DNA from 2 places in the Sinobacterium norvegicum genome. Region 2 is predicted to be linked to the other one. Evidence: riboswitches for the same ligand, from Rfam matches in the RefSeq annotation. Region 2 holds a riboswitch; the other holds the start of a gene.

Region 1 (4,367 bases), on a different contig from region 2:
GCGGAATAAATTGTGAAATAGCCATGCTAGTTCCTTGGTCTGTTAAAAGGGGGTTATTCGGGTAGCTCAAATTTCCATGGCACGCCGTTGATATGGCCGCCGCCATCGGCGTGAATGGTGTTGCCGGTGATGTAGCGAGAGGGCTCGCTGGCCAGGAATGTACAAATGGGGCCGATGTCATTTTCAGCATCGCCCATGCGAGTCATTGGCTTGGTGTCCATTAACGCCTGGGCGCTTTTGGGGTCATACTTTTCGAAATTCAACCAGGGCTCAGTAATCGCTGCAGGGCAGACAATATTGCAGGTAATACCATACTTACCCCATTCAACAGCCGCTGTGCGACTGAGCGCGCGTAATGCTTCTTTTGAGCTGTTGTAGCCGGCGGTATATTGATGTGCATTGATGCCATTAAGGCTGGCCATATTGATGATTCTTCCTTTGCCGCTGCTCTTAAGGTAGGGGAAGGCTTTCTGCATCAGCCAAAAGGGTCCCATGCAATTGACAGCCATGTTCTGCTGCATCGATGCACTGTTCATCTTCTCCAGTCGAGAGATCGCCTCACTGGGGGTGGCATTGTTGACAATCACATCGATGCCGCCAAACGCTGAGACAGTGGCATTCACTAGGTTGGCGACGCTGCTCTCATTGGCCACGTCGGTGGCGACAAAGATGGCCTTGGTGTTACTGAACTGTTGGTTGATCTCCTCGGCAACAGCGTTGCCTTTAGCCTCATTACGGTTAGCAATAACGATGTTGGCGCCCTCAGCGGCAAAGGCACGGGCTACGCCGCGACCGATACCCTGGCCGGCTCCGGTAATGATTGCTGTCGTGTTTGCTAGGCTTGGCATAATATTCCTCTTGTTATTAGCGCTTATTGACGATGTTGATAGACTAGTTAAACTGTTTACATGTGTAAAGTTACACTTTACACATGTAAAGTTATTTGTGGTTCTATAGAGGGCTGCCGTAACCTGCTGACTATAGGTATACTGATGGTGAAATGCTTGGCCATAGGGTTGAGTAGCTAGGTAGGTGTGGAGATTTATGAGTAAAGCAGTAGACGGTGACAACCATTCGGCATTGCCCCGCAGAGAGCAGCTAAGGCTGCAGACTCAGGATGTCATTTTTAAGGCGGCGATGGTTGAGATCTCAGCTGTTGGCCTGGCTAATATGAAGATAGACACGGTGGCCAAGAAGGCCGGTGTCACGCGGCCAACGATTTATGCTCACTTCCCGACTAAAGAGGACTTTTTGCGAGAGCTTGAGTTACGGACCCAGCAGCGAGCCTTGAGTTTGATGCAGCAACATATTGGCTCTGCTACCGGTTTGGATCTTATCCATAAGATGATCGATGCCATTTTTGAGTTGTTGGAGCGGACGCCGCAGACATTGCGGCGAGAGGTTTTTGGTTTTGTTATCCGCCATCCCGCTAAAGCTAACTGGAGCGAAAACGCGCTGTTCAGTTTTCTGCATCAAAGTATTTTGCAGGGCCAGCAGGCAGGGGATATACCGAAGGGGTATTCTCCAGAGGAATTGGTACAAATATCGACCACATCAATATTTGGATTTTTAGCCGTAGAGGCTGAGGACGCCGAGGGGCGGAGAAAGCGTTGTCACCAAATGGTAGGTCTTTTGTTCAGTTAATTTTAGCCAATATTAGATATTTAAATACATTTATTTGATCCTTTCGATCTTGACTGACTCATTGTTTTCTTGATAAGTATATAACCGTATTACTGGTGTCGGTATTTGTGGTAATAATGAGTCTAAACCAATGAAAAGTTGAGGTTGTTATGAGTGTTGTGTTAATTGCTATCGCTGTTACTGGCTTGTCTTCTGTTGGCTTCTCGCTTGTTCGAGAAATTAAAAGTGTCGGTGAGTTTGATTAAGCCTCATAACATTTTTATTTTTAGTTCTCATTTGTGCAAAAAATGTATCAGTCTCTGATCGAGTTTTTTGAAGAAATTATTAATGGTCAGGTTCCAGTCGCGCTTCCTCCGGAAATGAAACGCATAGGGTCTGACTTCTGCTTTACTCTTCCCTCGCTGTATCGCTACCTAAATGACGATGAACACTGCAGTTATTTGCAGTTTCGTTCACAGATTTATCAATCCACATTGAATACTGATTTAGCGCAATTAGGCTGGGCTGTCGATATTGTGACGGCTGCCGATCATGTTGATCAAACTGTCTATGGCCTGCTTCCGCTCGCTCGGATAAATTTAAATTGTCGCTTGTAACACTGGGGTTAGATACGTATTATTGCCTGCACAATTAAGTAGGTGCCCCTAGTGGGATAATCGGGAAGTATGGTCGCATACGTGCAATTCCATCGCTGCCCCCGCATCGGTAAAAGAGAGTAGCTTGCATCGCCACTGGGTAATTGACTATCTGGGAAGGCGCAAGTGTTGTTGTAATACCTCTCTGAGCCCGAAGACCGGCCTGTTTACTATTAACCCTTATACGGCACGGTGGGTGCAAAGGAAGTTTTATGTCTACTCAAGTAGTAAATTCTGCTGGTACAACCTCGTTTTCAACTCTTTCTCAGTCCTTGACTGCAGTCTGTTTTGGCTTTTTAGTGCTATTTTCCGTTGGTTTTTCACCAATGGATGTTGCGCATAACGCCGCTCATGATACCCGTCACTCTTTGGCTTTTCCCTGTCATTAAGCCTGCGCTTAATCTCAAGTTTTTGCTAAAAATTAAATAGTCATCTCCATCATTTTTTGATGGGGGAGTGTTTTTATGGTTGAGGGTAATCATGTTTTTTCGTGGAATAATTTTTAATGCCATCTTGGTAGGTCTACTGGCAGGCGTTGTATTAACGGCGGTTCAATTGTTGAGTGTGGTGCCGATTATCTTTGCTGCTGAAAGCTATGAGGTCGCTGAACCTGTCGCTGCTGTAGCGTCACATAGTCATGCTGAGGGGGTGGCGGCACATCATCATGATACAGAGGCCTGGGGGCCTAAGGACGGGCTGGAGCGAAGTTTATATACCCTGCTGTCGAATGTGTTAGCCGGTATAGGATTTGCCGCAGTGTTGCTGGCCGTGATGGCTCAGCTTAGTGTGCATAGACTGGTCAGCCCAACATTGGCGGCCGGTGTGCTTTGGGGCTTATCAGGATTTATTGCCTTTTTTATCTGGCCTGCTATCGGTTTGCCGCCAGAGATTCCAGGGGTTGAGGCTGCTGCGTTGGAATACCGTCAAGTGTGGTGGGTGCTGGCAGTTGCCTGTGCCGCCGCAGCACTGGCGATAGCTGCTTTTGCACCAGTCATCGTTAAAATCGCCGCGGTGCTGGTTGCTGCAGTTCCCTTTATCATAGGTGCTCCGCATGCTGATTTGCCGATGTTTAGCCATGAGGATCCTGCCGCTGTTGACGCGCTGACAAGGTTGCATGAGCAGTTCGTGGTGGCCAGTGGCCTGACAAATTTGCTGTTTTGGTTGGTGCTAGGACTGTCGGCAGCCTTTGCAGTTAGGCGTCTGGTACGCCCTTATCTGGCGGCTGCGGTGTCACCCAGGAGCGCTGCATAGCTGTGTCTAACTATCCTTTTACGGCGGTTGTTGGTCAGACGGCTTTTAAAAAAGCGTTGATTCTTGCTGCGATAAATCCAGCGGTGGGTGGTGTGCTGATCTGCGGCCCAAGAGGTGCCGCTAAGTCGACATTGTCACGTGCTGTTGCTGATGTTTTGCCGAGCGAAGACGCTGCCTTTGTGACGCTTCCTCTGGGAGCCAGTGAAGAAATGTTAGTCGGTAGCTTGGATTTGCAAAAAGTTTTGGATCAACAGCAGGTGGTTTTTCAACCGGGGCTGCTGGCCAAGGCCGACGGTGGAGTTCTCTATGTTGATGAGGTCAATCTGTTACCTGATACCTTGGTCGATCAGTTGCTTGATGTGGCAGCGTCGAAACACAATGTGGTCGAGCGTGATGGTGTCAGCCATCAGCACACAACGGACTTTGTGTTGCTGGGGACGATGAATCCCGATGAGGGTGAATTGCGTGGCCAGTTACTTGACCGTTTTGGTTTCTGTGTGCAGTTGGGTAATGATTACACCACCGATCAACGAGTTGATATTGTGACTCTGCGTGAGCAGTTTGACGCGGATCCATCCGCCTTTATTGATCGGTACCAGGCAGAGCAGTTGGCGCTCAAACGGCGCTTGTTGATGGCGCAGCAGCGCTTGGTTGATGTCCGCTGTGAGCGGGCATTACGGCTGTCGATAGCGGAGCTATGTCAGCAGGCGGCGGTCGATGGTTTGCGTGCTGACATCGTTTGTCTGCAGGCTGCCAAGGCTCACGCCGCATGGCAGCAGCGAACAGAGGTAATAGCAGAGGATATAGCGGCGGTGTCTGAGTTGGTGCTCAACCATA
Region 2 (4,367 bases):
GGCATCGAGTGTCCACTGAGCAATCTCGGTAGAGACAACGACTTCAACACCTTTGAGCGTGGCTTCGCTGACGTTTTCAGGCTGAGAGTAGTAAGTGTTTGGGTTGTAGACCCATTCGATTAAGTCGTCGACTTCATTGTGGAAGAGGTTGACCTGCACATCGACAAGATCGAAGTGGCCGCGGATCGACAGCTCTTTGTTCTTCGATGACTCAGGCTTAATATCGGGGTTACCGACAGCGGAGCCATCATCGGGGTAGTAAAGGTCGTTAAACGATGGTGCACGGAAGGCGGTGCCATAGCTGGCGACGACGTTGATGTTGTCGCTGAGGTCAACACCGAAGTCGACTTGGCCAGTATTGTTGGTGCCGTAGGCGCTGTTGTCATCGCTGCGGCCTGACAGTGCTAAGTGGGTGCGTTCGAAGTCAATCTCATACTGACCATAGACGGCGACGTTGTCACGCTCATCCTCAGAGAAGTCGGCGGTGGAGTCAACGCTGTCTTTCTGGCCATCGATACCGGCGATCAGGCGCTGGTTGTCGGTGATGGTGAATTCATTTAACCAGTTGGCAAAGTAGCGCTGGGTATTGAATTCCGAGGGGTAGAAAGACAGCAGATTGTTGTTGTCGTCGGCGTAGGCGTCTTTTGACGTGGTTTCGTCCTTACTGGCACCGATAACAGCCTCGGTACGCCATACACTGTTGACCGTCCAATCGGCCTTAAGCGATGTGGCTGTGACCTGATAATCGGTATACGGATTAACGGCAATGCTGGGGTCAGCAGGCGACCAATCGGGGTTGCTCGGCTTGTTATTGTCGAACTCGCTCTTACCGAAAGACTGGTAAGCTGTCGCCTTTAGGCTGAAGTCTTCGCTGAAGTGGTGGCCTACAGCAGCAGAAAGAGTGGTATTGCGGAAAGCTTCATTATCGTCGTTACCGTTGTCTTTCTCTGCGGTGCTGTCAAAGCCCTCGGTCTCGTAGTGAGAGGCTGATGCCTGGTAGAAGGTGTTGTTGCTCTGACCTTGAATGCCGGCGGCGGTATTGAGGGTATTGTGTGATCCGTAACCCTGCTTGATATAGGCTTGGTTATAGTCTTGGTTGCGCAGACCTTCATTGGTGAATAATTGGATAACACCGCCAACGGCATCGGCGCCATAGAGGCTGGAGCGTGAACCGCGGACAATTTCAACACGCTCAATACTGTTGGCGTCTAAATATTGGTAGGCGGTACTGCCAGTGGTGGCTGAGCCAACACGAAGGCCATCGAGTAAAACGACAGACTGGGCTGTCGCCGAGCCGCGAATTAACAGACTGGTTTGAGCGCCGGTACCCCCACTTTGAACCATATTAACGCCGGCAGTACTGTCGAGTAGGGCGCCGAGTGAGGGTGGTTGGATACGCTCGATATCGGCCTTGCTGATCACAGTAACAGGGGCTAACACCTGGCTGACCGGTGTCTCAACGCGTGAGGCAACAATGACGGTTTCTTCGATCTTATCGTTGGTGTTTTCGGTGGCAAATACCGGGGCTGCCGCAAGAATGGCGGCGGGCAGTGCGAGTTTCTTAAACATTTTTATATCCCAATCAAGGTAGGTTCAACATCGTGTTGGATTGGGCGGGGGAAATAGCAGACAGCGTGAGTCAGACTCAGTAGTTCTCTGCGATGAGGCCCTCCGCGTCATCGTTTGCATCGCTGTTAAGGGCAGGTTCCGGGCTTGTGTTTTCACACATACCGTTGCGGGGGCAGCCTAGGAGTTCGACCAATGTCGGTACCTAATTCCCTGAGTCCGTCGCAGTATTCTCTGTCAGACGGCACCTTATACAGTGGGCGGAACTATACCTTGGGGTTGTTGGGGGGTCAACGGTTAGCGCATTAAGCTTGGTCGTTGACTGGCCATTGTCGAACCATGTTTAGCAGCGCATCACACAGGGGGGTGGCAATATTATTCTTTTCTGCCAGCCGACAAAAGTAACCGAGAATATAGTCTATTTCGGTGCGGCGTCCGGCCTGACGGTCCTGCAGCATCGAGGAGCGGTTGTTGGCGGTGGCGGTGGCCACTTCACGGGCCAGCTCCAGCGCCGAACCAACGGCGTGATAGTGGCCAGCTGCCCGTGTTACTTGATCGACTTCGGCGGCTAATTGTTGCAGCTGCAGGTAGACATCGGGCAGTGCTAACAGATCGCCGTTGCGGCATTGATGAACCGCTGTCAGTGGATTGATCAGGGTGTTGATCAACACTTTTTTTAACAACAGCGGTTCAATATGATGGCTGGTCTCAAGGCTTAACTGTTGGTTGGGTAAATCATCGAGCAGAGCCGTGAGCTGGCGGTCATTGGACAGCTGTTCGGGAAAGCGGCCAATCACCGTATTGCCGGCACCGGCATGGATAATATTGAACGGCGAGGCGACATAGGCACCGTCGGTGCTAATACCACAGTAAAGCTGGGTGCTGGGGTATTGTTCCACCACCGCCTGTTGCTGGCCCATGCCGTTTTGCAGTAGCAATATTGTGGCGTCATCGGCGAGGTTGTCGGCAATGCTGGCCAGGGCCTCGAGGGTATGCTGCGCCTTGGTGGCGACAATCAGTCGGCTGATAGGTTGGTCGATCTGTGTTGGTGTGACCAGCTCGGCGGCCAGCATCACGGTTTGCTGGTCGCGATTGAGGCTGAGCCCACCGTTGGTGTTGTATAAGTCAATCGACTTCTCATCTCTGACAACAAGTGTTGCTCGGATATTTTGTTGTTGTAAACTTGCCGCCCACAGGCAGCCGATGGCCCCGGCACCGAGAATATACCATGCCGAAGCGGCGAGATTTTGCTTTGCTGAGCGAGACCTTGGCATAATTGACTGCTTGCTGAATATGTCGGCGGCGGTGTTGGGCTTCATCGGACCGTTATACTGACTTGATTAACTGGTTGTTTTGTCCAGATAGACGTTTGCTAGTTGCCCTTAGGCGGTTATAGTAGCGACTGTGGTGATAATACGCTAGCGTCACGCTATTCACATATTTTTAAAGGGTTTGATCATGCCAAGCTTTGACACTATTTCCGAAGTTGATAAACACCAGCTGACTAACGCCGTCGATCAGGCACGCCGAGTGATTACCACCCGTTTCGATTTTAAAGGGGTCGACGCGCAATTTGACCTCGACGGTATGGTGGTTGGTGTGAGTGCCGGTGCCGAGTTTCAGGTTAGCCAAATGGTCGATATTCTGACCGGCACATTGCACAAGTGCAACATCGATCCCGGGGCAATGGATTTGGCCGATATGGTGACCACGGGGATGACGGTGCGCCAGAGTATCACCTTTAAAAATGGCCTCGACAAGGATGCATGCCGAAAGATTATGAAGGCCATTAAAGAAACCAAATTCAAGGTCAAGGCGACGATTCAAGATGAGCAGGTGCGGGTCGAGGGCAAGAAGCGTGATGACCTGCAGCAGATTATGAACCTGTTGCGCGGTGAAGACTACGGTCAGCCACTGCAATTCAAAAACTTCCGCGATTAAGCTGTTGTCGACTATCGAAAGCGATATCGAGAAGCTCAGCTGGGCACAGGCACTAAAGGTTTATAGCCAGCCCAGTGTGGTGATTATGCTGCTGCTGGGCTTCTCTGCCGGGCTGCCATTTTTGCTGGTGTTTTCAACTCTAACGGCTTGGCTGAGTGATTATCAGGTTAGCAAGGCCTTGATAGGTTTTTTTGGCTGGGTGGGGATTACCTATTCCGTCAAGTTCTTCTGGTCGCCGGTCGTCGACCGTATTCAGCTTCCAATGCTGGGGCGGATACTGGGGCAGCGTCGCAGTTGGATTCTATTTGGCCAGTTGATTGTGGTCACCGCCCTGCTGGCGATGAGCGGCGCAGACCCGTCGAGCCAGCTGACTATGATTGCCGTTTACGCAGTCATGGTTGCCTTTGGCTCATCGACACAAGATATTGCCATCGACGCCTACCGTATCGAGATACTCGAGCAGCGCTACCAAGGAGCCATGGCCGCCGCTTATGTGTTTGGTTATCGTCTGGCCCTACTGGTGGCCGGTGCGGGTTCGTTGTATATCGCCGATTGGTACAGTTGGTCTGTGGCCTATCAGGTGATGGCTGGCTGTATGTTAATTGGTGTTGTGACAGTGATGATAGCCCGTCGACCCAGCGGCGAGAAGACACCAGAGCCATTGATTGACCGTGGGAGTTCGTTGAGTAAAACAGCACAACTGAAAAACTGGCTCGACCAGTTTGTGGTGCAGCCTTTTGCCGATTTTTTCAGGCGCTATGGCCGCTTCGCCGTTACCATATTGCTATTTATTGGTATCTACCGTCTCAGCGATATTGCCATGGGCGTGATGGCCAATCCGTTTTATCTCGACCTGGGTT

The links. A riboswitch is a leader RNA that binds a small molecule or an ion and turns the genes downstream of it on or off. The one in region 2 is predicted to bind cobalamin.
Region 1: it holds a riboswitch for cobalamin, as region 2 does, so the genes downstream of both, L9P87_RS17475 (CbtB domain-containing protein) here and L9P87_RS12475 (TonB-dependent receptor domain-containing protein) in region 2, are expected to answer to the same signal.

Annotation. Positions count from the first base shown of each region.
Region 1 covers NZ_CAKLPX010000008.1:14,399-18,765, forward strand. Annotated here, with positions in the region: gene L9P87_RS17455 (sulfotransferase family protein) at 1-25, opposite strand, end outside; gene L9P87_RS17460 (SDR family NAD(P)-dependent oxidoreductase) at 54-848, opposite strand; gene L9P87_RS17465 (TetR/AcrR family transcriptional regulator) at 1,045-1,644, shown strand; gene L9P87_RS17470 (hypothetical protein) at 1,923-2,240, shown strand; cobalamin riboswitch at 2,264-2,460, shown strand; gene L9P87_RS17475 (CbtB domain-containing protein) at 2,492-2,668, shown strand; gene L9P87_RS17480 (CbtA family protein) at 2,760-3,530, shown strand; gene L9P87_RS17485 (AAA family ATPase) at 3,533-4,367, shown strand, end outside.
Region 2 covers NZ_CAKLPX010000003.1:126,597-130,963, forward strand. Annotated here, with positions in the region: gene L9P87_RS12475 (TonB-dependent receptor domain-containing protein) at 1-1,569, opposite strand, end outside; cobalamin riboswitch at 1,683-1,833, opposite strand; gene L9P87_RS12480 (ketopantoate reductase family protein) at 1,872-2,885, opposite strand; gene L9P87_RS12485 (YajQ family cyclic di-GMP-binding protein) at 3,025-3,507, shown strand; gene L9P87_RS12490 (AmpG family muropeptide MFS transporter) at 3,512-4,367, shown strand, end outside.